DNA from 4 places in the Bradyrhizobium sp. ma5 genome. Region 2 is predicted to be linked to each of the others. Evidence: riboswitches for the same ligand, from Rfam matches in the RefSeq annotation. Region 2 holds a riboswitch; each other region holds the start of a gene.
What was found. A riboswitch is a leader RNA that binds a small molecule or an ion and turns the genes downstream of it on or off. The one in region 2 is predicted to bind cobalamin.

Region 1 (7,507 bases), 2.8 Mb from region 2:
AGAAGGAGCTGCCGGAGATCGACAACGACATCGACACGCTGGTGCGCGGCTCGCCAGTCTGGCGCGCCAAGGAGGAACTGCTGGTCAGCTTTCCTGGCGTGAGCAACACCCTCGCGCGGACCTTCCTTGCCGAGGTGCCGGAGCTCGGCGCACTCAATCGGCGCCAGATCGCGAGCCTCGCCGGTCTTGCCCCGTTCACCCGCCAGTCGGGCCGCTGGAAGGGCAAGAGCATGATCGGCGGCGGAAGAGCCAAGCTGCGCGCCGGGCTCTACATGGCCGCTCTGTCGGCCAGCCGGTACCATCCGCAGCTCAAGGTCTTCTATCGGCGCCTGGTGACCGCTGGAAAGCCCAAGATGGTCGCCCTCATCGCCGTTGCGCGCAAAGTTCTCACCACCCTCAACGCCATGCTCAGGGACCAAAAACCATGGCAACCCGCTTGACGAAGAACACAGTCGCTGAGGAGCCGCGAAGCGGCGTCTCGAAGGATGCACGGCCCCATTGCCTCCGCGCGCCAACACTCCTCTCGGAAAGAGCCGGGCCGCCGACCCTTCGAGACGCCGCTTCGCGGCTCCTCAGTGTGACGGTGATGGATTGGGGTGACGGGACCGGATTACTCCGGGGGATGGATTTGCTTTGAATCCACCCCATCTATGGAATAATATCCTCCTCACGACTCGACCCGGAGAACAGGTAAGCCGTCATGATCTTTCGCCAGCTGTTCGACAGCGTGTCCGGCACCTACAGCTATCTGCTCGCCAGCCGCGCCGGCGGTGAGGCGCTGATCCTCGATCCGGTGCTGGAGAAGGCCGACCGCTACTGCAAGCTGCTGCAGGAACTCGACCTTCGGCTGGTCAAGGCGGTCGATACGCATCTCCACGCCGATCACGTCACCGGTCTCGGCGAGCTGCGCGACCGCACCCAGTGCATCACCATCATGGGCGAGCAGAGCAAGGCCGACGTGGTGTCGATGCGCGTCTCCGACGGCGACAGGGTGACGATCGAAGGCCTCTGCCTCGAGGCCCTGTACACGCCGGGCCACACCGACGATTCCTACAGCTATCTGATGGGCGACCGCGTCTTCACCGGCGACACGCTCTTGATCCGCGGCACCGGCCGCACCGATTTCCAGAACGGCAGCGCGCGGGCACAGTACGATTCGATCTTCAACCGCCTGCTGAAGCTGCCCGAGGAGACCATGGTATTCCCCGCGCATGACTACAAGGGCGACACCGTCTCCACGATCGGCGAGGAGAAGCGCTACAATCCGCGGCTGCAGGTGAAATCGATCGACGACTATGTCGAGCTGATGAACAACCTCAATTTGCCGAACCCGAAGCTGATGGACGTCGTGCTGCCCGCCAACATGCATGTCGGCCTGCACCAGGACGAGCTCGCCAAGGAAGGCCTCTCGCTTAGCGCGCGCGACGCCATCGCGAGCCTCGGCCGGCCCGATATCCTGCTGGTCGATTTGCGCGAGAGCGGCGAGCGGGCCAAGCACGGCACGCTCGAAGGCGCGCTGCACGCGCCCTATCCCGGGATTTGCGCCATCTTGCAGCCCGGCGGCATGCTGCGCGAAGTCGCGGCCGCGACCGGCCGCCGTGTCGTGTTCTTCTGCGCCTTCGGCGAGCGTTCCGCGATGGCGGTGGCGGCCGCGAAGAAGGCCGGGCTGGCGAACACCGCGCATATAGAAGGCGGCATGGATGCCTGGAAGAAGGCCGGCGGGCCGGTGGTGATGGGGTAGCCCGCTAGCTGCGCACAATTTCCATCACCGTCACCCCCGCGCAACGGCTTCGCCGTTGTCGCTGGAGGAGCGCGGCACGCGCGTCTCGAAGGGCGACGGCCCAACTCTCACCGCAGACGCGTAGAAATATCCGGGCCGTGCATCCTTCGAGACGCGCTGCGCGCTCCTCAGGATGACGGGTTTAATGAGGGCCGCTCGCAGTCACCCGCTGCAGCTCCGCGGTCAACCGATCCAGCGCATCGGCCAGCATCACGCCGCCACACACGGTGAGCCGCTCCGGCAGCACGATCCGCTTGATCTCCGGATAGAAGCGCTCCAGCGCCGGATGCAGCAGGAAGGCGCGGCCCTCATCCTCGGCGCGATCGCCGGCCTCCGACACCAAGATGAAATCCGGCCGCAGTTTTACGATCGCCTCCAGCGAAGCAAATCCGCCCGCGTCGAGCCCGAGCTCGCCGGCCGCGTTGGTCAGGCCGGTTGCCGCCAGCAGCGAGCTGATCAGGCTGCTATCGCCGGAGACAAAGCCGCGGCGCTCCAGCGGCAGCACGCGATAGTGATGAACGCTCGCCACCGCCCGCACCCGCGCGACCGTCGCATCGAGCCGCGCGACCTCGGCCCGCGCGCGATCGGGATGTTGCACCACGTCGCCCATCGCGCGGATCTGGTCCCTCACCTCGTCCAGCGTGCGCGGCACCGTGAACTCGACGAGGTGCAGCCCGTTGGCCTTCAAGAGATCGCGCGTCGCGCGCTTGTCGAACAGGCTGACCACGACAAGGTCGGGCTTGAGCAACAGCACATCCTCGGCCCCGCCCGACAGGCGCGGAAAGTTTCGCGCTTTCTCGGCGGCCCAGGATTGCCAGGCATCGCGCGAAAAGCGGCTCAGCCCGAGGATCTGGTCCGGATCGGCCAGCGACAGCACGAGCTGGTCGCTGCACACATTCATCGAGATGATGCTCGGTCCGGCCGGCAAGGCGGCTGCACACGACATCAGCCATGCTGCTGCAGCCAAAGCTGCGAGACGCCACCCACCCATCACACGTCCGCCCACGGCACGATCACGGCCTCGCGCCGAAATTCGGCGCGATAGGCGCTGACCCGGAACACGCTCGCGAGGACCGCTTCGGACAACGCCTCATCCGGCGTGCCTTGCGCCGCCAGCCGTCCGTCCGACAGCACCAGCACATGATCGGCAAAGCGCGCGGCGAGCCCGAGATCATGCGTCACCACGATGACCAGCACGCCGGTGTCGGCGACGTTGCGCAGCTTCTGCATCACGTCGATCTGGTGGCGTGGATCGAGCGAAGCGGTCGGCTCGTCGGCGAGGATCACCGGCGCCTCCACCGCCAGCACCCGGGCCAGCGCGACGCGGCTGCGCTCGCCGCCGGAGAGCTCGGTGACGCGGCGATCGGCGAATTCGGTGACGTCGACCGCCTGCATCGCCCGCACCACCGCCTCGATATCCTTCGGCAACAGTCGCGCCGGATCGGTCGCGCCATGCGGATAGCGGCCGAGCGCGACGATATCGCGCGCCGGCAGCGGCCAGTGCACCATGTGCCCCTGTGGCAAATAGGCGAAACGTTTTGCCCGTTCGCGCAGCGGCAGCGACGCCAGCGCGTCGCCGCCGATCCTGATGTCGCCATCGGATGGAATTAGTCCAGCGAGCGCGCGCAGCAGCGTGGTCTTGCCGGCGCCGTTGGGGCCAACCAGCGCGACCAGATGGCCGGCCTCCAGCGACAGCGAAACATCGTGCAGCACCTTGCGGCTGCCGAGCGAGGCATTGAGCGCGGTGGCGGCGAGCAGCGTCATGCCACGCCTCCGCCCAGCGCGCGGCGTTCGCGCATGATCAGATACAGGAAGAACGGCACGCCGATGATCGAGGTCAGCACGCCGACCTTGATGTCCGAGGTCGAGGGGATGATGCGCACCGCGATATCGGCGGCGAGCAGCAGCGCCGAACCGGTGAGCGCGCTCGGCACCAGCAGCCGCGCCGGATCGTGACCGATCAGGGGGCGCATCAGATGCGGTGCGACGAGACCGATGAAGCCGATCGTGCCCGTGACGGCGACAGCACCGCCGACGCCGAGCGCAACGCCCGTGATCACGAGCAACCTTAGCCGCCCGACATCGACGCCGAGGCTCTGCGCCGCCTCCTCGCCGAGCGTCAGCGCGCGGAACGCGCTCGCCTGGCTGAGCAGGATGGCAGCGCCCGCGATGATGAAGGGCAGCGCCAGCGCCACGTGCTGGAAGCTGCGGTCCTCCAGCGAACCGAGCAGCCAGAATGCGATCTCCAGCACCACGAACGGATTGCTGGAGAGGTTCATCACCAGCGCGGTCGCAGCCCCGGCGAAGCTCGAGATCGCAAGCCCGGCGAGGATCAGGATCAGCAGCCCGGCATTGCGGCCGGCGATTGCGAGCAGCGCGAACACCGAGCCGAACGCAGCGATGATCGCCACCACCGGCAGCGCGTAGGAGCGCACATCGGCGAGGCCGAGCGCGATCACCAGCACCGCGCCGAATGCCGCCGATTGCGGCGCGCCGAACAGCGACGGCGAGGCCAGCGGATTGCGCAGCAGGCCCTGGAGCGCCGCGCCCGATAGCCCGAGAATACCGCCGATCGCGAACGCCAGAATGGTGCGCGGCAGCCGGATCTCGCGCACGATCACCTGCGCCACATCGCTGCCGCCGCCGAACAGCGCCTCGATCACCGCAAGCGGCGACAGCCGCACCGGCCCGATGCCGAGCGAGAGCACTGCCAGCAAGACCACGAGCGCGAGCAGCGCCGCGGTGGCGCTCCATCGGCGCCGCGCCGCGACCTCGGCCGCCAAGGTAAAATCCTGCACGCTCATTGGATCCATGCTCTTACAGCGATCGCCGTGGCAGGCAAGCGACACTCGACAAAAACCGTGGCCGCGTGACCGCTGCCCGACGTCCGCCGGGTTGACATTGCTGCCGGGCCGAACCCTAGATGAACATGACGGTTCTTTAGCGAGATGAAAAGGGAATGCGGTGCGGGGAAACTTCCCCAATGCCGCGGCTGCCCCCGCAACTGTATGCGGTGAATCCTTCGTCACAGGCCACTGGGAATCTCGGTCCTGGGAAGGCGACGAAGGGTAACGACCCGCGAGCCAGGAGACCTGCCGTCAGCCGTGGTCACACGCGAAGATGCCGGTCGGGGAGTACAGGCATGAGCTTCACCTGACGCGAGCGCGCATGGTGAGACTGGTTCGCGGTGACGTGCCACTGACGTTACCGAGGTCTCGCTTAGATGTTCTCCAACTCTTCCTCCCGGCGCCGCGCGCTTCTGTTCGCGTCGACGATGATCGTGCCGACAATCGTTCTCTCGACCGCACAGGCGCAGCAGGCACCCTCGCCCGATCAGCTACCGGCCGTCGAAATCACCAAGCCAAGCGACCAGAATTTCACGCGCGCCAAGCCGGCCGCCGACGAAGCGCCGGCGCCGCGCCGCCCGGCGCCGGGCACCGCCCAAGGCAACAATGTGGGCAGCGGAGCAGGATCGAACACGACAGGGACCGGACCGGCCGCCGGAACGGGCGGCGGCGGCCGGCAGTTCGCTGGCATCGTCGGCTCGTCGTCGACCGTGATCACGGCCGACGACATCGCGCATTCGCCAGTGCAGTCGCTGCCCGAGATTCTCGCGCAGGTGCCAGGCGTGCAGCTGCAAACGCTTTACGGCGGGCCGAACGGCGCCAAGACCTCGGTCGACCTGCGCGGCTTCGGCGCATTCGCCTCCGACAACACCTTGTTCCTGCTCAACGGCCGACGCCTCAACGACGTCGACAAGGCCGGCTTCGATCTCACGACGATCCCGCTCGATTCGATCGAACGCATCGAGATCACCCGCGGCAACAGCGGTGCGGTGCTCTATGGCGACAACGCGGTGGGCGGCGTGGTCAACATCATCACCAAGACCGGCGCCGGCGGTCCGCCAGCGACGATACGCGCCGAAGGCGGTTTCGGCTCGTTCAACACCCGCATGGCCGCGGTGTCCGCGGCGCTCAATTCCGGCCCGTGGTCGACCTCGTTCTACGGCAACGGCATCAAGTCCGACGGCTACCGCGTCAACAACGCGCTCGACCAGCGCAACGCCGTCGGCAACGTCAATTACACGACATCGGATCTCACCGCCTTCCTCACCGTCACCGGCAGCGACCAGAAGCTCGGCCTGCCCGGCGGACGGCTGGTCGATCCGTCGATCGGCGTCAACGAACTGCTCACCGATCGCCGCGGCGCGGCGACGCCCTTCGACTATGCCAACCAGCAGACCGCCAGCGTCACCACTGGCTTCACCAAGACGCTGATGAACGGCGTCGACCTGATCGTCGACGGCGGCTGGCGCCAGCGCGAGACGCAAAGCGGCTTCTTCGGCACCGTGCCGACCATCAGCTTCGCCTCGACCTACAATGACGCCGCGCTGCAGACCTGGTCGATCACGCCGCGGCTCAGCGTCAAGAACGTGATGCTGGGCATGCCGTCGACGATCCTCACCGGCATCGACTATTACGATTCGACGTTCCGTGAGGCGCGCGGCGCCTATCAGGGCGTCGATCCCTATCACATCTACAATATCGAGCAGCAAACCGTGGCCGGGTACTGGCAGCACACACTGGGCCTATTGCCGACGACCGACTTCTCCTACGGCGCGCGCGTCCAGAACACCAGCGTCTCGGCACGCGATCGCTACGATCCGAACGCACCGTTTGCGTTCGACACGCAGGCGGCGCCGCTCGACAGCAACGAGACCCAATACGCGCTGCATGTCGGCGCCGAGCATCGCTTCACCGACACCTTCTCGGTGTTCGGCCGTGCCGCGCGCGCATTCCGCACGCCTGACGTCGACGAGCGCGTCGCATCGGGTCCGTCATTCGACCCGCTGACCTTCGCCCCGATCCCGCAGAACTTCCAGCTCAAAACCCAGACGTCGCAGGACGTCGAGGGCGGCTTCCGGGTCAAGACCAACTTGTTTCAGGTCCAGACCAGCATCTATCTGATGGATCTCGAGAACGAGATCCATTTCAACCCGGTGCTGTTCTACAACACCAACCTCGACCCAACCCGCCGCTACGGATCGGAGACGAGCGCCTCGCTGAGGGTCAGCGACAGCGTCACCCTGCGCGGCGGCATGGCGATCACCCGTGCCGTCTTTCGCGAAGGCATCTGGGCCGGCAACGACGTGCCGCTGGTGTCGCGCTACACCGGCAATCTCGGCGTGACCTGGAATATCTGGCAGAACTATCTGGTGTTCGACGCCACGGTGCGGGCCTGGAGCTCGCGTATCATGGACAACGACCAGGCCAATACCCAGAACCGGATTCCGGGCAACGCCACTGCCGATCTCAAGCTCAGCGGGCAATATGACCGCTTCTTCTGGTCGCTCAGCGTGAACAATCTGTTCAACGCGCTCTATTACGACTACGCCATCGCGAGCTCGTTCACGGCCGGCCGCTTCTCGGCCTATCCGCTTCCCGGCCGCACCTACATGGTCAAGGCCGGCGCGACGTTCTAGAGCATGATCGGCGCGGCCGCGCGTGACCCGGCCGCGCCATCTCCTTACGTTACAAGCCCCGGTGAACTGGAGTAGAATTCCGGCAGATGATTTGACCCGTGCAGGGGAAACGCATGGCCAAGGCCGGAAAGAAGAGCAAGGGCAGCGGCAAGATCGACGACAAGACCGACGACAAGTCGAAAAAGCCTCCACCGCCCGCAGCGCCGCAGGACGACGATTATGAGGATGGCGACATCGCCACGCCG
Region 2 (7,507 bases):
GTTGCCGTATCGCGCAGCGAGATCAGCAATGCCCGCTGCCTGCGCCGCATCCAGCCGCCCGCCGCGCGGACGGATGCGCACCACGAGGCCATCGCCTGATAGCATCGGCCGCAGCGCGCCTGGACACCAGCCCTTGATCGCGATGGCGGTCATGAGGCCTCCTGCAACGCTGCCGCAATCGAATTACGCCGCGTCTGCCAGAGCGACGCGTCATGCAGCCGGGTGAAGCAGGTTTCGATCGCAGCCAGCGCCGTCGGATTCTCGCGCGCCATGAAGGCGCGGACGTCGTCATTGCCGAGCGTCGCGTCGTAATAGAGGTCGAACAGATGCGGCGGCACCGCACCGGCGAGATGCGCGAACGCCGCCATGTGCTCCAGCGTTGCCGATATTTCGGCGGCGCCACGGAAGCCATGGCGCATCATGCCGGCGATCCATGCAGGATTGGCCGCGCGCGCCCGCACCACCCGCGAGATTTCCTCGGTCAACGAGCGGGCCTGCGGTTGATCCGGCCGCGTTGCATCGAGGTGATAGAGCGACGGGACCTTTGCGCCGAGCCGCCGCGCCGCCGCGGCGATGCCGGCCTCATGCGCGGCATAGTCCGCCGCCAGCAGCAGATCGCTCTCCGGCAAATCCTGGGTATGGACGAAGCTGTCGGCCGCAGCGAGCCTCGCCTCGATGCCGGCGCGGTCGGGCCGGATCTCGCCGTCCGATGCAAAGGCCCAGGACGATGCCGACAGCCAGGCTTCGCCGGCCGCGTCGCGCGCCTCCTGAGTGAAGCCATCCGGGACAGACGCGATGCCGGCGCCATAGTGTCCGGGGCGAGGCCCGAACACGCGCGAGATGCGCTGCCGGTAGGGATTCTCGTCCGCCTCGTCGCTGCGCTCGGACAATGCCTCCGCCGCAGCTTCGAACAACCGCGCCAGCCCCGAGAAGACGTCGCGGAACAATCCTGACACCCGCAGCGTCACGTCGATGCGCGGGCGGCCGAGCTCTGCCGGCGCGATGATGTCGTAGCCCGACACCCGGCCCGATCCATGATCCCAGCGCGGCGCGATCCCGGCGAGATGCAGCGCCATCGCAAAATCCTCGCCGGCGGTACGCATCGTCGACGATCCCCAGAGATCGACGACGAGCCCTTTCGGCCAGTCACCGTGATCCTGCAAATGACGGCGCAGCAGCTCCTCGGCGAGCTTGACGCCTTGCGCATGCGCCGACGGCGTCGGCACCGCGCGCGGATCGACCGCAAATAGATTGCGTCCGGTCGGCAGCACGTCACTGCGTCCGCGATAGGGCGAGCCCGACGGCCCCGGCGCAACACGCCGGCCGGCGAGCGCATCGTGCAACGCTGCTCGCTCCGCATCACCGCAAGCGCCTTGCCCGAACACATGCAGCCCGTCGCCGAACTGGCTTTCCTTGAGATCGCAGACGAAGCGATCGATCTGCGGAATGGCCTCGGCCGCGGAGACTGACGCCGCGAGACCAAGATCGTCCTCCAGCCCGGCGATGCGCGCTTCCTCGCGGATCGCCGCAATCAGGCGCTGCCGCCGCGCCGGATCGAGACCGTCCGCGGTCGAATACTCATCGAGCAATCGTTCGAGATTACGCAAGCCCTCCGGTACCGCCGCCTGCGCGAGCGGCGGCGGCAGATGGCCGATCGTCACGGCGCCGATCCGGCGCTTGGCCTGCGCGGCCTCGCCGGGGTCGTTGACGATGAAGGGATAGATGACGGGCAGATCGCCGATCAGCGCCTCCGGCCAGCATGCGGATGACAACGCAACCGACTTGCCGGGCAGCCATTCCAGCGTTCCATGCGCGCCCATGTGGACGACGGCATCGATGCCCTGCCGCCTGAGCCACAGATGGAACGCGACATAGGCATGGCGCGGCGTGCGCGAGAGATCGTGATAGTCGGAATCGCGCTGGCCGACGTCACCGCGCTCCGGCTGAACCGCTATGATCGATTTGCCGCACTTGATGGCCGCGAATTGAAATGCGCCGTCACGGCAATCGGCATCAGCCTCCGGCGCGCCCCATGCGCGCGCAAGATCGTCCTGGAGCTGCTGCGGGAGGCTCGAGATCGTCGCGCGATACTCGGCCACGTCCCATGTCAGCTTCCGCTGCAGCAGCACGCCCCCCAGCGACTCCACCGGCTCCAGATCAAAGCCCGCAGCCGCGAGATCGGCCAGCAGCGTCTCCACCGAAGCAAGTGCATCGAGCCCAACGGCATGCGCGATCTGGTGCGGGCGCCCCGGATAGTTCGAGAGCACGACGGCGAACTGCTTGTCCCGGGCGGGCTTGCCGGCAAGCCGATACCAGGCAGCCACGCGCGCGGCGACTGCTGCGACGCGCTCGGCATCCGGTCGGTGCGCAAGATGCGCGAATTGCAGATCGGGATCGCGTTCACCAGGTGATTTGAAGCTCACAACACCCGCGAACAGGCGACCGTCGACTTCCGGCAACACCACATGCATCGCGAGATCGCCGGGCGACAGACCGCGCAGCGACAAGTCCCAATCCTCGCGCCGCGCCGTCGACAACGCGACCTGGAACACCGGACACGAGGTGGCGTCGAACGGCGTCGTGCCGTCGTCTCCGGCCGCGGAGAACGCGGTCGCATTGACGATGGCGGCCGGCGGGCATTGCGCGAATTGAGTGCGCATCCAATCGGCCACGCCCGCCGCCTTCAGCGAGGTGACGAACACGCCGTGGGCATCGAATCCCTTTTCGCGCAACGCATCGATCAGCGCATCGACCGGCGCGGTGTCGCCGGCCACCAGATAGGAGCGATAGAAGGTCACGAGAGCCCGCGGCCGGCCATCCGATGCCGGCAGCGCCGCGACGGCGCCGCGCCGGGATTCGTAGACGCCGATCTCGGGAAGATCGATCTCGCCGACGACCGGCCCGGCATAAAGGCCGGACGCCAGCGCCAGTTGCGCGATCACGGCCTGCGCCGCAACGGGGCCGCCCTTGTCGCACAGCACCTTGAGGCGGCGCAGCGTCGAGACCGGCAGGGTCGAAAATTCATCCAGCCGCAAATCGTCGCGGCCGTCCGCCGGCAGCACCACCAGGGCGATGCCGCGCTCCTTCGCCAGCCGATGCACCGCGGCCAGTCCGTACGACCAATAGGGTTCGCCGCCGATCAGCCGCACCAGGATGCCGCGCGCATGCGACAGGGTCCGCTCGATATAGGTATCGACCGACAGCGGATGGCGCAGCTCCGCGAGATTGGCGAGCCGCAGCGACGGCAGCGCCGCGCGGCCCCGCCGCCAGCCGGCCGCGAACGCGGCGAGATCGCTGTCGGAAAACGACAAGACCACGAGATCGGCCGGATCCTGGCCGAGGTCCCTTGGTGTCGCGGTCTCCTCAAGGCCGCGGCTCTCGCGGAAGACGACGTGCATCAGATACCTAGTCGCGCCCTGATCGCAGCTTCATCGATATCGCCGTGTTCGCCGATCACGACGAGCTTTGACCGCCGCGCCCGCGCGCCCCATGGCATGTCGAACTGATGCCTCACCCGCTCGCCGACCGATTGCACCAGCAACCGCATCGGCTTGCCTTCGACCGCGATGTAGCCCTTGGCGCGCAGCACGTTCTGCTCGCGTGCCAGCCCCTTGATCGACGCGATCAGCGCATCGACGTCCGCGATTTCCGGAAGCTCGATCACCACCGAGTTGAAATCATTGTGCTCGTGTTCGTCCTCACCGTCATGGTGGGACGGCCGCGACGCGAGGTCATCCTCTGCCGCAGCCTCAAGGCCGAGGATCACGCGGGCATCGATCGCGCCGTCGACGATGGGCAACATCGGCACCTCGCGCGGCATCTCGGCCGCGATCAGCTCTTTGGCCGCTTTGATCCCCTCGGCTCCGGCGAGATCGGCCTTGGTCAGCAGCACGATATCGGCGCAGGCGATCTGGTCCTCGAACACTTCCGACAGCGGCGTCTCGTGATCGAGATTGTCGTCGGCCGCGCGCTGCGCATCCACCGCGGCCGGGTCCGGCGCAAAGCGGCCGGCGGCAACCGCCTCCGCATCGGCCAGCGCGATCACGCCGTCGACCGTGATCCGCGAACGGATCTCCGGCCAGTCGAATGCCTTCAGCAGCGGCTTCGGCAGCGCGAGCCCGGACGTCTCGATCACGATATGATCGGGCCTCACAGGGCGCGCGAGCAACTGCTCCATCGCCGGGATGAAATCGTCGGCGACGGTGCAGCAGATGCAGCCGTTGGCGAGCTCGACGATGTTCTCGGTCGGACAATTGGCATCGGCGCAGGACTTCAGGATCTCGCCGTCGACGCCTTCGCTGCCGAATTCGTTCACCAGCACCGCGAGCTTCTTGCCGTTGGCATTGCGGATCAGATGCTGGATCAGCGTCGTCTTGCCGGACCCGAGAAAGCCGGTCACGACGGTGACCGGAACCTTGGCGAGCGTGGTCATTCTGCGGCCTCCGGCACGACGGCGATGGGTGGAATGCGGGCAAGCGATTGCTTGCGAAAGATTTCGGGACGGCTGCGCCACGGCACGATGCCGTCAGGCGCCGCGGCGTAGGCGGCGGCTCCTGCGATCACATCCTTGGCATTGTCGGCGGACAGGCGGCCATAGACATAGGACCACCGCCCCGGCGCGCTGAGCGCGACCGAGCAGCCCTGGCTGCAAGCCGACAGGCATTCGACGGGAACCAGATTGACGTCATCGGGCACGCCGGCCTCAACGAGCGCGGCATGCAGGCGCGCACCGGGTGCGATCTCACCTTCCGCGAGCGTCTGGCCCGCGCGACAGGTGATACAGACATGAAGTGTAACGCTCATCGCCCTTCCTGGATTGACTGCGGGAAGCGATGAGGCACACGAACCTGACGTGAACAGGTTCGTTCCCCGTCGCGGAACACCCCGTCCGCCGGTCTCAAACACATCGCGTCGGCAGGTCTCCCGGCTTGCGGAGTAGGATTTCTCCCTTGATGCCCACCTTCCCGACTCCATCAGGGAATCAGTGGCTTGGGCATCTCTCCGGTCACGGTCGCGGGGGCGGCTGCGCTTTGGGCAAACCCTGCGGTCTGAGCCCTATCGCATTCCCTCTTCGCCTGTCGTAGGACAGGAACCAACGCGGGGGCACCATTCGGCCTAGCCCCGCACTTGTCAAGCCGAAGGAACGTGATGATTTCTGATGGAAACGACGCTGAGGACGGCGCCGTCGGCACCGACCCCTCGCTGGATGCGCGCCACGCGGCCAAGATGGCGAAAAAGAAGGTCGCCCGCGACAAGATCATGGCGACCAAGAGCGGTGAAAAGGGCCTGGTCATCGTTCATACCGGCGCCGGCAAAGGAAAATCCTCCTCCGCCTTCGGTATGATCGTGCGCTGTGTGGCGCACGGCTTTCCCTGCGCCGTGGTGCAATTCATCAAGGGCGCCTGGGATACCGGCGAGCGCCGCCTGCTCACCGGACATTTCGGCGATCTCTGCCAATTCCACGCCATGGGCGAAGGTTTTACCTGGGAGACACAGGACCGCGCCCGCGACATCGCGGCAGCGCAGGCCGGCTGGGAAAAGGCCAAGCAGCTGATCGCGGATCCGAGCCTGCGCATGGTCGTGCTCGACGAGATCAACATCGCGCTTCGCTACGACTATCTGGCGATCGCCGATGTCGTCGACTTTCTGACGACGTCGAAGCCGCCGATGACGCATGTCGTGCTCACCGGGCGCAACGCCAAGGACGAATTGATCGAGATCGCTGATCTCGTCACCGAGATGACGCTGGTGAAGCACCCCTTCCGCTCCGGCATCAAGGCCCAGCCGGGCGTCGAGTTCTGACAGTTATTGCCATGGCGCGCGCATTGATGATCCAGGGAGCCGGCTCGGACGTGGGCAAGTCGCTCATCGTCGCCGGCCTCGCGCGTGCCGCGCGACGCCGCGGCCTGCGCGTGCTGCCGTTCAAGCCGCAGAACATGTCCAACAATGCCGCCGTGACCGTCGATGGTGGCGAGATCGGACGCGCGCAGGCCTTGCAGGCGCTCGCCGCCGGCGTCGAGCCGCATACCGACATGAACCCGGTGCTGCTGAAGCCGGAAACCGACGTCGGCGCGCAGGTCATCGTGCACGGCAAGCGGATCGCGACCGCCCGCGCACGCGAATATGCCGGCATGAAGCCGTCGCTGATGGGCGCAGTGCTGGAGAGTTTTGGGCGCCTGAAGGCGCGCGCCGACCTCGTGCTGGTCGAAGGCGCCGGCAGCCCCGCCGAGGTCAATCTGCGCAAGTCCGATATCGCCAATATGGGCTTTGCGCGCAGGGCCGACGTGCCCGTGGTCTTGGTCGGCGACATCGACCGCGGCGGCGTGATCGCACAGTTCGTCGGCATCCAGGCGGTGATCGATCCCGATGATGCCGCGATGATCCAGGGTTTTGTCATCAACAAATTCCGCGGCGATCCGACGCTGTTCGACGACGGCTACCGCCTGATCGAAGCCCGCACCGCGTGGCGCGGCTTTGGCGTACTGCCCTGGTTCGCGCGCGCCGGCGAGCTTCCCGCCGAAGACGCGCTCGGGCTCGGCGACGCGCGCAAGCCCGGCCAGTGCAAGATCGCCTTTCTGGCGCTGTCGCGGATTGCGAATTTCGACGATCTCGATCCGCTGAAGCTCGAACCCGGTGTCGATCTCGTGATGGTGCGGCCGGGCGAAGCCATCCCGGGCGACGCGAAGCTCGTCATCCTGCCCGGCTCGAAATCGACCCGCGGCGATCTCGCCTTCCTGCGCGCGCAAGGCTGGGACATCGATCTGCTGGCGCATCATCGCCGCGGCGGCCACATCCTCGGCCTGTGCGGCGGATATCAGATGCTTGGGCACAGCGTCGCCGACCCTGACGGGATCGAGGGGCTCGCCGGCGAAACGCGCGGGCTCGGGCTTCTCGATGTCACCACCACCATGACCGAACAGAAGACACTGACCCGCGTCAACGCGGTGCATGCTGCGACCCAGCAACCGATCAGCGCCTACGAAATCCACATCGGACGCACCGATGGCCCGGATCTCGCGCGGCCCTTTTCAATGCTTGACGGCGCGCCGGAAGGCGCCGTGTCGAGCGACGGGCGCGTTCACGGCAGCTATCTGCACGGCCTGTTCACCTCGGACGAATTTCGCAAGGCGTTCCTTGCCCAGCTCGATATCCCTGCGGCGGATCAGCCGTACGGCGCGAGGGTCGAGAGCGCGCTCGACGCGCTTGCCGAGCACATCGAGACGCATCTCGATGTCGAAGGCCTGCTCGCTCTGGCACGCTAAACCGACAACGCGGCAGAAAGGCGGGACCATTCGGCCTCGCTGCCCGGCAAGCCCAAACGCAGCCATCCCGGATTTTGCTGAAAAACCCGCGACCAGATCTGCGCGCGGGCAAGCTTCTCCTGCGCGGCCAACGCGTCGCCGGTGTCGAAGAGACGGAACAGCGGCGTGCCGCCGAGCAGCGTCCAGCCCTGCGATCGCGCCGCCGTATCGAGCCTGCCACAGTCGTCCGCCAGCCGCGCAATCGT
Region 3 (7,507 bases), 2.5 Mb from region 2:
GTGCTGCCACGATGATGGTGATCACGAGCCCGCGGCTGTCCGGCTTCGTGCTGCTCGCGATTCCGATGATCGTGATTCCGCTGGTCGCGTTCGGTCGCTGGGTGCGGCGGCTGTCGCGCAACGCCCAGGACACGCTGGCCGATGCCAGCGCCTATGCGAGCGAACTGGTCAATGCGATCCGCACCGTGCAGGCCTATACCGGTGAGCGGCTCGCCCGGACGCGCTTTGCCAGCGAGGTCGAGCAGGCCTATGAGGCCGCGCGCAGCTCGACCAAGGCGCGTGCGGTGCTGACGCTGATCGTCATCTTCATCGTGTTCGCCAGCGTCGTCGTAATTTTGTGGGTCGGCTCGCACGACGTGCTGATCGGCGCCATCAGCCCGGGCCGGCTCGGCCAGTTCATTCTCTACACGGCCTTCGCCGCGAGCGGCCTCGGCCAGCTCAGCGAGGTCTGGGGCGAGGTTTCGGCCGCATCGGGCGCCGCCGAACGGCTGTTCGAGATCTTGCGCGTCAGGCCGCAGATTGCAGCTCCGGCTTCGCCGCGCGCACTGCCGCAGCCGGCGCGCGGCGATGTCGGTTTCGACAATGTCAGCTTCGCCTATCCGACCCGGCCCAATGCGCTGGCGGTCGACGGCGTGTCGCTGAAGGTCGGCTCGGGCGAGAAGGTCGCGATCGTCGGTCCGTCCGGCGCCGGCAAGAGCACGCTGTTCCACCTGCTGTTGCGCTTCTACGATCCGAAATCGGGCATCATCTCGCTCGACGGCGTGCCGATCCGGCAGGCCGATCCGGCCGACGTGCGCGCGCGGATCGCGCTGGTGCCGCAGGATTCCGTGGTGTTCGCCGCGAGCGCCCGCGACAACATCCGGTTCGGCCGGCCCGATGCCACCGACGCCGAGGTCGAGCGCGCCGCCGATCTGGCGCATGCCACCGAATTCCTGCGCCGGCTGCCTGAAGGCTTCGACGCCCAGCTCGGCGAGCGCGGCGTGACGCTGTCCGGCGGTCAGCGCCAGCGCATCGCGATCGCGCGCGCGATCCTGCGCGATGCGCCGTTGCTGCTGCTCGACGAGGCCACCTCGGCGCTCGATGCCGAGAGCGAGACGCTGGTGCAGACCGCGCTGGAGGAATTGATGCGTCATCGCACCACACTCGTGATCGCGCATCGCCTGGCCACCGTGCTGTCCTGCGACCGCATCCTTGTGATGGACCAGGGCCGGATCGTCGAGCAGGGCACCCACGCCGAGCTGGTGGCGGCCAACGGCCTCTACGCGCGGCTGGCGCGGCTGCAATTCGAGGGGATTTGAGCGAATTCGGACTCCGTGCGCTCCGCCTATGCGATTCCTATGCGATCGCGCGCGCGCTCCCCTCGAAAACCTATTCCCGCGCAACGATAGTCGCGCCGCGCCATGGATCGGCGCGCGGGGTATTCGATCGATGCGCAGCGACGGAGCGACCGAACCGCAGGGCAGGCTGCTCTGCGCCTGGCAACTCGCCGTGCTGCGCTTCGCGGTGACGCGCGATAACACCGACCGGATGCAAGTGCTCGCAATGGCTGGAGAGCTCGATCGGTCGGGCGGCGCGGCCGATGGCACGTTCCACTTCTTCCGCCGGACGACCTCGGACCTGTGCGTTGCCATCACCGGCAACGATGCGGATGCCGAGGCCATTGTCCGACGTTTCGAGGCGCAAATTGAAAATCCCCGACTGCGTCGCGCGTTCGAGGCGGCCATCGCGAAGGACCGGACCCCGCCGACGATCGTCTCCAGCCGAACCAGGCCGGGTCGCGATCTCTGGAGGGGGCTGGCGCCGCGACGCGCCACCGCAAGGTAGAGACCTAGCTACAATCATCCCGATCGACGCCGCCTTCTCGCATCGCGCGAGGGACGATTGCACTACACCATGCTGTAACGATCTCGATCGGGCGTTGCGATGGATGCGATGCATTTTTGTCTCTTGGCCTCGCTGAGGTCCGGTCGTAAGCCTTAGCAAAAGCGGCCGGCCGGGACCGCAGTGTCGGACAATGCGGGGAGTGGCGAGATGGGTGGTTTGGTGATCAGCGGCGGCCGGGTGGTGGATCCGGCCAGCGGGATGGACGCGATCGGCGACGTCGCGGTTGTCGACGGCAAGATCGCCGCGGTCGGCACCGGGCTCGGCGGCGCCGAGCGGCAGATCGATGCCACCGGACTCGTGGTCGCGCCGGGCTTCATCGACCTGCACGCGCATGGCCAGACCATTCCAGCCGATCGCATGCAGGCGTTCGACGGGGTGACGACATCGCTCGACCTCGAGGCCGGCGTCTTGCCGGTGGCATCCTGGTACAAGCGCCAGGCCGAGAAGGGGCGGGTGCTGAACTACGGCGCCGCGGCCAACTGGGCGTTCGCGCGGATCGGAGCGATGACCGGCTCGAATTCGGAAAGCTCGCTGGAATCGTTCGGCGCAGCGATGCGCGATCGCCGCTGGATCGAGAACGTGGCAACCGAGAGCGAAGTCGGCGGCATCCTCGCGCGCCTTGCCAGCGCCCTGAATGAGGGTGGCATCGGCATCGGTATTCTCAACGCCTACGCGCCTGGCGCCGGCGTGCAGGAATTGACTGCGGTGTGCCAGCTCGCGGCCGATCATGCGGTGCCGACCTTTACCCATGTCGCCTACATGTCCCGCATCGATCCCGAGAGCGCGGCCGAGGCCTATATCCGCCTGATCGGCTATGCCGGCGCGACCGGCGCGCACATGCACATCTGTCACTTCAACTCGTCGAGCAAGACGGATATCGAGCGCTGTGTGGCGCTGATCGCCAAGGCGCAGGCGCAGGGCCTGCCGATCACGGTGGAGGCCTATCCCTACGGCACCGGCTCGACCGTGCTGGCGGCGACCTTCTTCAGCGATCCCAAGTTCGAGGAGCGCAACGGCCTCGGCTATGATTCGGTGCAGCGCGTGACCGACGGTCACCGCTTCGGCAGCCGCGAGGAGCTGCTGGCCGCGCAGGCCGCGGAACCCTCGACGCTGGTGCTGTGGCACGTGCTCGACATCGAGAACAATCAGCACCATCGCGACCTGCTCGACATGGCGGTGTTGTATCCGGGCGGTGCGATCGCGTCCGACGCGATGCCGTGGACGCTGTCGGATGGCCGCCCCTACACCGGCGACGCCTGGCCGCTGCCTGACGATGCGACCTCGCATCCGCGTTCGGCCGGCTGCTTCACCCGCTTCATCCGCGAATGGGTGCGCGAGCGTCGGAAGGTGTCGCTGCTCGAGGGCATCCGCAAATGCGCGCTGATTCCGGCGGAAATCCTGTCCGCGAGCACGCCGGCGATGCGCGCCAAGGGCAGGCTGCAGGCGGGCGCCGACGCCGACGTCGTGGTGTTCGACTTCGAGACGCTCAGCGATCGCGCGACCTTCTCCGCGATGAACCGCCCGGCGGAAGGCGTGCGGCATCTCGTGGTCAGTGGCCAGCCGCTGATCAATGATGGCGTGCTTGACGTCGCGGCACGGCCGGGCCGGCCGGTGCGTCGGCCGGTCACTGGGGGCTGAGATGCCGGTCCCGATCCTGCTGGTCGCGGGTTTTCTCGGGGCGGGCAAGACCACGGTCGTCAACCATCTGCTGGCGCATGCGCAAGGGCGGCGCATCGCGGCGGTGGTCAATGATTTCGGCGCGATCAATATCGACGCGGAGTTGATCGCCGGCGCCAGCGATGGCGTGGTCAGCCTCAGCAATGGCTGCATCTGCTGCACGCTGGAAGGCGATCTGCTGCGCACGCTCGCAACCCTGCTGCGGCGTGATCCGCGTCCCGAATTCATCGTGATCGAGACCAGCGGGATCGCAGACCCCGCCGACATCGTGCGCAACCTGATGGATCCCGTGATCTGGAAGGAGGCACCGCTGGAGACCGTGCTGTGCGTGGTCGACGCGACGCAGCCTGCGGCGATGCTGAACGATGCGCTGCTGCGCTCGCAGTTGCGGGCGGCCGATGTGGTGGCGCTGAGCAAGGTCGATCTCGCCGATGCAGCCGCGTGCGCGGCGATCCGTGATGCGGTGCGGGCGGTGCGTCCGGCGGCCGTGGTGGTCGATGCGCTGCATGGCGAGGTGCCGGCCGCGTTGCTGTTTCCGGCCGACCTCGATCATGTGCCGGCGCCGCGAGAGACCGCGCCGCGACGGCCGGTATCCGACCGGTTCGAGACGCTGAGCTGGACCTCTGAATGGCCGGTGCGGTTGCCGCGCTTGCAGCAGGCGATCGGCAAACTGGCGCCGAAGCTGGCGCGGGCGAAGGGATTGTTCGAGACGGTGGAGCAGCCCGGACGGCTGACGGTATTTCAACTCGCCGGTGGACGCGCGACACTGGCTGCCGGCGGCGTGCCGGCACCCGGCGTGCCGCGCACGCGAATCGTGTTCATCGCCGAAATGGGCGCGCTGTCGCGGGCCGAGATCGATGAGGTGATGCGGGGATGCGTCGAAGCAGGGTGATGCGAAGGTTCTCCGTCATCCTGAGGAGCCGCGAAGCGGCGTGTCGAAGGATCGACGGCCACCAGCCGGGCCGTGCATCCTTCGAGACGCGCGTGCCGCGCTCCTCCAGCGACAAAGGCAAAGCCTTTGCGCGGGGATGACGGGTTACCGCTCCGCGTCAGCCGCAGATGCCGCTGTGTCATCGCCGCAGCACCGCCGCGCAAAGCATGCGTGCGACAATCGCGTCGAATTGACAGCCCATCCCGCACCACCTATCGTTTCTCTCGACGGTTCCCTTCGGGGATCAAAAGGGAATGCGGTGCGAGGGTAACCCCAATGCCGCAGCTGTCCCCGCAACTGTAAACGGCGAGCCTTTCGTCAATTTGCCACTGGGCTATCAGGCCCGGGAAGGCGTCGACAGGCGATGACCCGTGAGCCAGGAGACCTGCCGTCAGTCGTGGTCACACGCGAGCACATCGGGCGGGGGCGTCCTGGTGGGATCGGAGCATTGCCTTTCGGGCAATGCACCAGTCCGCGTTCGCGGTGACGTGCCACGTTACCGCGAGTCTTTTCATGTCTCCGTCCTCTCCCGCCGCGCGCCGTTGGCGCCTCGGCCTCGTTTGCTCCCTGTCATCGCTGCTGCTGCCCGCCGAGGGTTCGGCACAAACGCCTCCACCCACGACGCTCGATCCGATCGAGGTCGCACCCTCGACATCCTCAAGGCCCAAGCCCGCGGCACGAAGCAGCAATATCGCCGCTGCATCGCGGTCACGTGCCAGACCTGCGACGGCGGCGGCAGCCGCTGGCGCGCCGCGTGCTGCAGCATCGGGCGCTTCGGGATCGGCGTCGCCGACGCTTAACGCCACCACGCAGGGCGGCGCCGGCAGCCGTCTCAATCTGACGCCCCTGCAGACGCCGGCCAGCGTCGAGATCATCACGGCGCAGACCATCGCCGAACGCGGCCAGCATAATGTGCTCGACGCCGTCACCCAGAATGCGGCCGGGTTCATCGCAACGCCGGCGCCCGGCAATGGCGGCCTGTCGTTCAGCACCCGTGGCTTTGCCGGCAGCAACTCAGTGATGACGCTGTACGACGGGACGCGCTTCTATATCGGCTCCGGCACCCTGACGTTCCCCTACGACACCTGGTCGACGCAACGCATCGAGGTGCTGCGTGGCCCGGCCTCCGTGCTGTACGGTGAGGGCGCGATCGGCGGCGTCATCAACGTCGTTCCGAAAAAACCGCAGGGCACGCCCTACAACGAGGCCGAGGTCTCGCTCGACAGCAACATGACGCGACGGCTGTCGGTGGACAGTACCGGGCCGATCAATCCCAATGTGTCGTACCGCATCAACGCCACCGGCAACATGTCGGACGGCTGGGTCGATCGCGACAAGACCTCGAATGCGGTGGTCTCTGCCGCGGTGCGCGTGCAGGCATCGGAAAATCTCGCCTTTACGCTCTCCGAAGACTATGGCGACCGCAGCCCGTCGCGCTATTTCGGCACGCCGCTGATCAACGGCCAGATCCAGGATGCGCTGCGCTTCAAGAACTACAACGCAGCCGACAGTGCGATCCGCTACCAGGACAGCTGGACCCAGTTCAAGACCGAGTGGGACGTTGCCGACGGCATCAAGGTCAACAACACGATGTATTATCTGACCAGCGAGCGGCACTGGCGCGATATCGAAAACTACACTTTCAACCCCAAGACTCAGCTGATCGATCGCACGAGCTATCTTGAGATATTCCACGATCAGAAGCAGGTCGGCAACCGCATGGATGCGACCTTCAGCGGCCACATCTTCGGCCTCGAGAACCGGTTCGTGACCGGTTTCGACGTCAATCACATCGAGTTCTTCCATACCAACAACTCAAGCGTTCCGTCCATTCCCACGAACTCCTCGGTCGCTCCCTATGTGTTTGATCCCGGGTCGTTCTTTGTGACCAAGTCTCCGACCACGCCGGGCTTCAATGCAAACGTCAATCAATACGCGCTGTTCGCCGAAGATCGGCTATCGCTGACCGATCAGTTGTCGCTCGTCACTGGCGTCAGATACGATCGCCCTGAGGTCGACCGTACTGACTACAAGACACCGACGAACAGCTTCGAAACCACGCTGTCGGGCACGAGCTGGCGCACCGGCATCGTGTATGAGCCGATCAAGAACCTCGCGTTCTATGGCCAGTATGCGGTCGGCGTCGATCCGGTCGGCAACATCATCTCGCTGGCGGCCTCGCAAAAGACCTTCCAGCTTTCCACCGGCAAGCAGACCGAGTTCGGCGTTAAGCAGTCATTCCTGGGCGGGCGGGGCGAGTGGACGCTGGCGGGCTATCAGATCGTCAAGAACAATCTGCTTATTGCCGATCCCAACGCACCCACCGGTCCGGCGCTGCAGGTCGGTCAGCAATCATCCCGCGGGGTCGAGGCATCCGTCGGGCTGGCGCTGAATGATGGCTGGCGCATTGACACCAATGTCGCGCTGCTGCAGGCCAAATACGACAACAACAGCCAGTTGGTGAGCGGCAAGCTCGTCAGCTATGCCGGCAATGTCCCAATCAACGTGCCGCAAAAGGTCGCCAACGTCTGGCTGACTTGGGACTTCGCGCCGAATTGGTCGGTCTATGGCGGCGTGCAAATGGTCGGCGCGATGTACTCAGACCTTGCCAACACCCAGTTGCGGCCGGGCTACAATGTGGTCAATGGCGGCATCAGGTGGAAGCCGGATGACCGCACCACGGTCGCGTTCCGGGTCTACAATTTGTTCGACAAGGTCTACGCGGTGACTTCGAACGGCACGGGGCAGTGGCTGCTGGGCATGCCGCGCACCGCCGAACTGTCCGTCAACGTGAAGTTCTGACCATGCGCAAAGCTCTGATCCGGCGAGCGCGGCGATGGCTCTATGTCGTCCATCGCTGGATCGGCATTGCGACGTGTCTGTTCTTCGCGATGTGGTTCATCTCCGGTCTCGTCATGATGTACGTGGCCTTTCCGCGCCTCACTGACAGCGAGCGCCTGTCCGCGCTCCCCGTCATTCTCTGGAACAAGGTGCAGGTCGCTCCCGATCGCGCGC
Region 4 (7,507 bases), 1.1 Mb from region 2:
GTCAGTGCAAGCACCGCGGCGAAATACGCTACTTCTGTGCACCGAACAGCGCGGACAGATTGCTGTTGCTGCGAGTGAACGACACCGAAACTCGGCGATCCAGCACTAATGGAAGAATCGCATCTAAAATTCGATTGTTCCTCCATGGAGCACGGCAATGGTCATCGATTCTTTGCTTCGAGAGCATCGCAACATTGACCTGCTTCTGGTCGCCCTCCAACGTGAGTTGGAGATTTTTGAGCATGGGATCCGTCCTGACTACGAGGTCATTCGCACAATCATCAGCTACTTCGAGGTTTACCCGGAGGTGTACCATCATCCCCAAGAACTTGATTTTTTCCAAGCTCAAGACTCGCGACCCGGATGCAGCTGCGATCGTCGGCGATCTCGCGCATGAACACCAGGAAGTCGTTGACCGTTTGCACCGCTTCGCTCACGCTATTGATGGCGTCCTCGCGGATCGTGAAATCCTTCGGCAAGACGTCGGCAACATCGTACGCGACTTTATAGTACGCGAGCGGCACCACATGATGTGGGAAGAACGAGATGTCTTCTCCGCCGCCCTTAAGGCTCTATCGGCTCAGGATTGGACCGAAATCGCTTCCGCCGTCACCGATGATGGGGATCCGCTATTCAGCGAGACCGCGGAAGCGACCTCCGATGCGCTAAGAGCGCACATTCTGGAATTGGAGCAAGAAGCTGAAGCCGAATGGAGCTCGGTCGCATTTTTGTCCGCAATGGCCGGCAACCCGCTAAATGGCGCCGAGATCGTTGGCCCGTATTGATCGCTGGCGTTTCATGAGAAGAAACCGCTTATGCTCATCTTGTTGAAATGAAGGTGGCGATGCTCGCCGGCGCACGCTGCCTGCACGGCCAGGACGGCTTCTGCGCTCGATGATCGCCTCCTTCAGCCACTGGTCGCACACGGCATGGCCGAACCTCTCCGCAGCCCGGCGGGCCGGCAGGTTCCATATCGTGACCATCCGCACGGCAGTTGGCAGTATCGCTCGGCCTACGCCGGATTGATATCGCGCGAAACCGGCGCTTCGCACGTCCGCCGACCGATACGGACGGACGATTGCGGCCGCGCGGAGCCCGGCGCGTGACCGCTTTATCGCGATCCAAAGTGCGATGTATACGCCGCAGGCATGCTCTACCAGTTTCGGTTTCATAGTCACCATGGCCATCAGCTACCCCGGATATTTGAGCCAGCGCAAAGCTTATGTGCCCCGTGTTCGGTAGCCTAGCGAGGAAGAAAGGCATCTGAATGCGACCGGACTTGGCACAATCCTACGGGCGGCACCGGCTACCGCGCTACACCAGCTATCCGACGGCCCCGCATTTCTCAGCGTCGGTTTGCGAATCCGACTACCAAACGTGGCTCAGGTCGTTGGGCGCCCGGCAATCCGCCTCAATCTACGTGCACGTGCCATTTTGTCGAAACATGTGCTGGTGTTGTGGCTGCCACACATCTATCACGAAACGCCACGAGCCGATCGCGATCTATGTAGCGGGACTGCGTACTGAAGCCTACCTTGTTGCAGAAACCGTCGGTCAACGACAGCCGATCTCTCACATTCACTTCGGGGGCGGCACCCCGACGATCATGACACCTGAAACGTTTGCTGATCTGATCGGTTCGTTGCGCTATTGGTTCGCTGTCCTGCCTGATGCCGAGATCGCCGTGGAGATCGATCCACGCATGTTGAGCGAGCCGATGGCCGAGGCGCTAGGTTATTGCGGGGTTAATCGGGCGAGCCTTGGTGTCCAGAGCTTCGATCCAGTTGTACAGCGGGCCATCAATCGTGTGCAGAGCTTCGCAGAGACAGCGACTTCGGTCGATCGGTTGCGCCGCGCCGGCGTCGGCCGGATCAGTTTCGACTTGCTCTATGGCCTGCCCCAGCAGACGGTCTCTTCGTGCCTGAACACCGTCGCCAAATGCCTCGAGCTGCATCCGGACCGGTTTTCGGCCTATGGCTACGCGCACATTCCTTACTTCAAGAAGCATCAACGCAAGATCGATGAATCCACTCTGCCCGACAGTGTCGAGCGGCACCTCCAATCCGAAACGATCGCGGAAGCTTTGGTTGATGCTGGATACGTACGCGTCGGCATCGATCACTTCGCCCTGCCCGACGACAATCTCGCCCAGGCTAGGCGGGAAGGCAGGTTGAGGCGCAATTTCCAGGGCTATACTGACGATTGCGCGGAAGCTCTCATTGGTCTGGGCGCCAGCGCCATCGGCCGCATGGAACAGGGTTTTGTCGCGAACGCCGTCTCGACAAAGGACTACCTCGCACGCATCACCGGGGATCGGCTCGCCACCGCGAAGGGCTATTTACTGACGGATGACGATCGCTTCCGCGCCGAGATCATCGAGCGAATCATGTGCGACATGGCAGTCGATCTCTCCGAGACCTCCCGTCGTCACGGCAGGGATCCGAGGTTGGCCGTCGTCGATCATTCTCGGCTCGACAGCCTTATCGCAGATGGCGTCGTGGTCATTGACGATGGCCGGCTTTCCGTAGCCTCTGGCGCAGAGTTCCTGGTCCGGAGCGTCGCATCGGCGTTCGACGCTCACCTTCCTCGGTCCTGGGCCACACACAGTTGGGCGGTCTAAACCGACCAAGCCGAACCGAGCGGTTCCGGAATCCGGAATCGACATCACCGAACCGGCTTATGCTTCGGGTTGGCACCAAACGCACGACTGAAGAGCATGTTGATCGGCATCCCGCTGCGAGTTTACCTTCAGCCGTCGTCGTCACACCTTTTCCATCTGGCCGCACAAGGGTCTCAAACAGAGGTTGGAACCGAGACTTGACAATCGGATGGAGCCGGTGAACCAATGACTGCCTGAAGCAGGGCCTCAATCAATGGCAAGGGGCTCATTGCATTGGTCACGACTATAAGATCCATGCAGTCGGCATTTTTCGTATAGTCTCGCTGATCGAGCATATCGTTTGCGGGCAGGAACGCGCACCGACGTGCGCTTAGCGCCCGCCATGCCCGCGACGCCCGGCATTGCCGCCCCGACTTTACTCGAACCGGCAAAGCGTTGCGAAAATGCCTATCAGCGACAAACCTTGGTGTAGATTTCTAATCCGAGGCGATATCGGCCGCATACCACGGCATAATTGAGCTGCGTTGAGTTTGTGCTTTAACTGGCTTCAGATTTTCGGCGAATGTCCTCGCCGTGATCGAGCCGTCGGCTGTCCTCCCTCCGCCGGTGCAAGTTCGGCGCGATGCGTAGCAGCGTCGCTCCTCCCAGACTAGACTTCCGCCCGGCCGTTAATGGCGGCCGGGCTTTTTGTGCTCATAAAGCCTCCCTCGAGATTATCGAGAGCTCAAATGGTCCACAAGCGGATCAACTTTCTCGACGATAGACCAGGCTGGATCAGCGGCCTACTGGATCGGACGCAGCGCGCAACTCGCGGGCGGCAGCGACCATATTGACCAGCGCCGGGCGAACCTCCTCCCATTTGCGCGTCTTCAGGCCACAGTCAGGATTGATCCAGAGTTGCGAATCCTGCAGCCGCTTCCGAGCCAACGCCATGAGCTCCTTCATCTCACCCGTCTCGGGAACGCGCGGAGAATGGATGTCGTACACGCCTGGCCCGATTTGATTTGGATATTTGTAGCTCCTGAACGCGTCAAGCAGTTCCATTTTCGAGCGCGAGGTCTCGATCGAGATGACATCCGCATCCATTGCAGCAATCGCATCGATGATGTCGTTGAACTCCGAGTAGCACATATGGGTATGGATCTGGGTTTGATCGGCGACGCCCGATGAGCAGATGCGGAAGCAATCGCCGGCCCACTCGAGATAAGCCGGCCATTCCGATCGACGCGATGGCAATCCTTCGCGCAGGGCAGCTTCGTCGATCTGGATCATGGTCGCACCAGCATTCTCGAGATCGCCGACTTCGTCTCGCATCGCGAGCGCAATTTGACGGCAGACCTCGCTTCGGGGAATATCATCGCGAACAAACGACCAGTTCAAGATCGTTACCGGCCCGGTCAACATCGCCTTCATCGGTTTCTTGGTTAGTGATTGCGCGTAGCGCCACCAGTCTACGGTAATCGGCCGCGGCCGTGAGACATCGCCAAACAGGATCGGCGGCCGGACACAGCGCGATCCATAGGATTGCACCCAACCATTCTTGGTAAAAGCGAAGCCGGCGAGTTGCTCGCCGAAGTACTGCACCATGTCATTGCGCTCGAACTCGCCATGCACGAGCACGTCCAGACCGATGTCCTCCTGCCAACGTACGGCGCGCGCCGTCTCCTCCTTGAGAAACTTGTCGTATTGCTCGTCGCTCATCAAGCCTCGTGCATGCGCCGCACGGGCATTACGGACGGAAGTGGTCTGCGGAAACGATCCGATCGTCGTGGTAGGAAACGCCGGTAGTCCGAAGCGCTTGCGTTGGATCTCGGCACGACTGGCAAAAGGGCTGGCGCGCCCGCGCATGGTCTGGTTGATCGCTCCGAGCCGGACAGCGACATTGGCATCGCTGATCTTCGGCGAAGTGCGACGGATGGACGCGGCACGCTCGGATTGTGCAAGAGCTTTCGCAACATTCTGGTCACCTGCGAGTGCCCGCGCCAAGGTCGCAAGCTCGCGCATCTTCTGAACCGAGAAAGCAAGCCAGCTCTTGACGTCGGAAGCGAGCTCCGTCTCGAGTTCGACATCGACCGGCACATGAAGCAGCGAGCAGGACGGGGCGATCTGGACGCGGTCCTTGCCGAGCTTCGCAATTGCGGGATCCAGCCGCTGGCGGAGTGTCGACAAGTTCGACCGCCACACATTGCGGCCGTCTATGACGCCGAGCGACATGACGAGATCATTCCGGCTGCCAGCAATGATCTCGTCCAATAACTGTGGCGCGCGAACCAGATCGACGTGCAGCCCGGCAACAGGCAGGCGCAAGGCGGTGTCCAGATTGTCGCAGAGGTCGCCGAAATAGCTGGCTACCATGATTTTGATGGCCGGCCCCTCCTTTGCGAGCCGGTCATAGGCATGGAGCAGGGATTTTCGCGAGCTCTCATCCAGATCGAGGACGAGGCAGGGCTCGTCGAACTGAACCCAGTTTGCCCCGCATTTAGCCAATTCCTGCAAAACCTCGATATAGACCGGTATCAGGTCATCCAGCAGTGACAGTGGCTGGAAGGCAGGATCCGCGCTCTTGCCGAGCTTTAAGAATGTCACCGGCCCGATCAGGACAGGGCGAGTCTGAAAGCCAAGTGCCTTGGCTTCCTCATACTCCTCGATAGGCTTGCGACAGGACAGCCTGAAAGTCTGTCCACGGTTAACCTCCGGGACCATGTAGTGGTAGTTGGTGTCGAACCACTTGGTCATCTCCTGCGCGGGTGCGCCATAGGCACGCGGTCCGTGACCGCAACTCGCATCCTGCCCGTCGCATTGTGAACCGCGTGCCATGGCGAAGTACGTCTTGAGCGAAACGGATCCGGCTTTCGACGCGTAGATATCCGGGATGGCTCCAACCATGACACTGGTGTCGAGCACCTGATCGTACAGCGAGAAATCGTTCGACGGAATGACAGTGACACCGAGGGATGTCTGGCGCGCCCAGTTCGCAGCACGCAGGCCGGCTGCGTCCTCGAGCAACTGCTGTTCGCTGATTCTTCCGGCCCAATAGCTCTCGAGCGCGAGTTTGAGCTCGCGCCTTGGACCGATGCGCGGTGTTCCGAGCGTGGCAACCGGAAGCGAGAGAAGAGACATAGCGTTAACCCCATATTGGGGGCAAAGGCCATGGCGGACGCGGGCAGGGAAGTCGCGCGAGCGACGGCTGCTTGGCGCACCACCGGGGCACCCCGCCCGTGGACGAATATATTGCCGGGGCAGGTCTCCTGGCTCGCGGGTCATCGCCGCTGTCCGGCCTTCCCGAAGCCGCGCAGGCTTCAGTGACTCTGTTGGACAGCGGCTCTCCGCTCACAGTTGCGGGGGCAGCGCCGGCATTGGCACCGGCTTCCCTCTTAGCTCCGGATCAAGTGGGACCCGGAGAACCTCGACGACTTGGATTATCGGCAAGAGAACTCTTCCGTCAACCTCTCAAATTAATGCTGTGGCCTCGCTCATGCGAATGATGGTCCACCTCCACCATTGATCTTGATGTAAAAGTCGCTCTGCAATCATGGATATCACGATGACCATGTCGGATGGTGCGTCGCCGTGGGGCCGCGCGTCAGATCTGTGCAAAAGATAAATGTGCGGCCTGCGCGATCAGGGCCATTGCGTCGAGCAGACGGTCTTCATGTGAGTCAGCTACGGTTCATCAAGAACGCTACCTACGTCCGCCTTCTCCACCAACAATCAAGGATCGGTGTTGGCAAGTGCAAGACATATGCGGAACTCCAACAGCACACTCAGCGAGCATATTATCTTATGAAGCCAGCCAGTTCTGGTGGGTGTCACGCAGGTCTTTTTTGGCGATACTGCCTTAGCAAGCATATCGAACCTCCTCAACGAGAGCAGAGAGGCCCGCAATGAAAATGGCTGTTTGGAGTGCCCTCGGCGTCTTTTCTGTTGGCGTCTTTGCGGTTGGCCTGTTCGGATGGATGGTAAGGCCGTTTATGAGTCAACCCGTTAGACAGATATTCTCGAAACTATTGAGCAACTCAAGGCGAAGCTAGCACGGCTCGACGCCCCCACCCGCTTTATGAATATCGACCCGACGGCGTGGAAGCGCACTCCTCCAATTGTGAATAGCGACGACCCGTCGATGAACGACGGGCCGATAACGTGCCATCGCGCGTGCGCAGCGCGAACACCACCGTCTCATCCGCCTGCTCGAAGGGTGCACTTCCTTGGCGTCTATTCCAAATGCTCGTCGATGAAAAGCGACTTCGCGTCGTTGTGGGCAGTAGAGTGCCAAGCACAACTGACCTCATTCCTCGAAATTCCAGCAGCGTCGCATGGCCGCGAAGGAGTGCCAAGCCGCCGCAGTGGACGCCTTGGCTGCAAGTGCCCAAAGACGTGGCGGGGATCGAACGCCGACGTTGCGGCAACGACATCGACCCAAGCGGTTCAATGGCCGCAAACCTTCTTGCAACTGTCGCCAGGAACCTGGCGGGAAGGCATTCGCCAGCGCTGCCGAAGATCCAGTGCGTGACAGGGATAAATCGTGGAAGTCGCGATGGATAGACTGAATGGAAACATCAATACGTGCGCAGGTCGGAAAGCCAACAAAGACGACACAAACATGTGTACGAACTGCCACCTATTACCTGGCACGAAGAATGCAGACCCCCGGCCTGCCCAGGCTTCTCCTCCTGGGCAGGTCCAGCATCGCAAATTGAGGCTCTGGCTGGCCATTGAAGTTAGCGGCGGGTGGCATGGAGGGGACAGCGCCTGCTCACACGGGACACCGGCGGGCGCCCGCGTCACGTCGTCGCTAACTTCTCGCGATCGCGCATAGCACGTTAAAGGTGCTCCGCTTTAGAATTGACGTGTGGACGAAAAACAGATGGGCCGGCGGTTATGAATAAA

Region 1: it holds a riboswitch for cobalamin, as region 2 does, so the genes downstream of both, ACE103_RS02475 (TonB-dependent receptor) here and ACE103_RS15395 (DUF1636 family protein) in region 2, are expected to answer to the same signal.
Region 3: it holds a riboswitch for cobalamin, as region 2 does, so the genes downstream of both, ACE103_RS04130 (TonB-dependent receptor) here and ACE103_RS15395 (DUF1636 family protein) in region 2, are expected to answer to the same signal.
Region 4: it holds a riboswitch for cobalamin, as region 2 does, so the genes downstream of both, metE (5-methyltetrahydropteroyltriglutamate--homocysteine S-methyltransferase) here and ACE103_RS15395 (DUF1636 family protein) in region 2, are expected to answer to the same signal.

What each region holds. Positions count from the first base shown of each region.
Region 1 covers NZ_CP170156.1:548,946-556,452, reverse strand. The annotation lists gene ACE103_RS02500 (IS110 family transposase) at 1-440, shown strand, start outside; gene ACE103_RS02495 (MBL fold metallo-hydrolase) at 701-1,741, shown strand; gene ACE103_RS02490 (ABC transporter substrate-binding protein) at 1,923-2,726, opposite strand; gene ACE103_RS02485 (ABC transporter ATP-binding protein) at 2,771-3,544, opposite strand; gene ACE103_RS02480 (FecCD family ABC transporter permease) at 3,541-4,584, opposite strand; cobalamin riboswitch at 4,697-4,895, shown strand; gene ACE103_RS02475 (TonB-dependent receptor) at 5,055-7,262, shown strand; gene ACE103_RS02470 (hypothetical protein) at 7,376-7,507, shown strand, end outside.
Region 2 covers NZ_CP170156.1:3,367,024-3,374,530, reverse strand. The annotation lists gene cobG (precorrin-3B synthase) at 1-84, opposite strand, end outside; gene cobN (cobaltochelatase subunit CobN) at 150-3,398, opposite strand; gene cobW (cobalamin biosynthesis protein CobW) at 3,398-4,432, opposite strand; gene ACE103_RS15395 (DUF1636 family protein) at 4,429-4,803, opposite strand; cobalamin riboswitch at 4,896-5,112, opposite strand; gene cobO (cob(I)yrinic acid a,c-diamide adenosyltransferase) at 5,149-5,802, shown strand; gene ACE103_RS15385 (cobyric acid synthase) at 5,814-7,262, shown strand; gene cobD (threonine-phosphate decarboxylase CobD) at 7,259-7,507, opposite strand, start outside.
Region 3 covers NZ_CP170156.1:889,394-896,900, forward strand. The annotation lists gene ACE103_RS04110 (ABC transporter ATP-binding protein/permease) at 1-1,298, shown strand, start outside; gene ACE103_RS04115 (hypothetical protein) at 1,429-1,824, shown strand; gene ACE103_RS04120 (amidohydrolase family protein) at 2,032-3,522, shown strand; gene ACE103_RS04125 (CobW family GTP-binding protein) at 3,524-4,453, shown strand; cobalamin riboswitch at 4,704-4,900, shown strand; gene ACE103_RS04130 (TonB-dependent receptor) at 5,006-7,294, shown strand; gene ACE103_RS04135 (PepSY domain-containing protein) at 7,297-7,507, shown strand, end outside.
Region 4 covers NZ_CP170156.1:2,217,203-2,224,709, reverse strand. The annotation lists gene ACE103_RS10275 (hypothetical protein) at 29-244, opposite strand; gene ACE103_RS10270 (hemerythrin domain-containing protein) at 243-785, shown strand; gene hemN (oxygen-independent coproporphyrinogen III oxidase) at 1,268-2,620, shown strand; gene metE (5-methyltetrahydropteroyltriglutamate--homocysteine S-methyltransferase) at 3,395-5,740, opposite strand; cobalamin riboswitch at 5,841-6,044, opposite strand; gene ACE103_RS10255 (nodulate formation efficiency C protein) at 7,499-7,507, shown strand, end outside.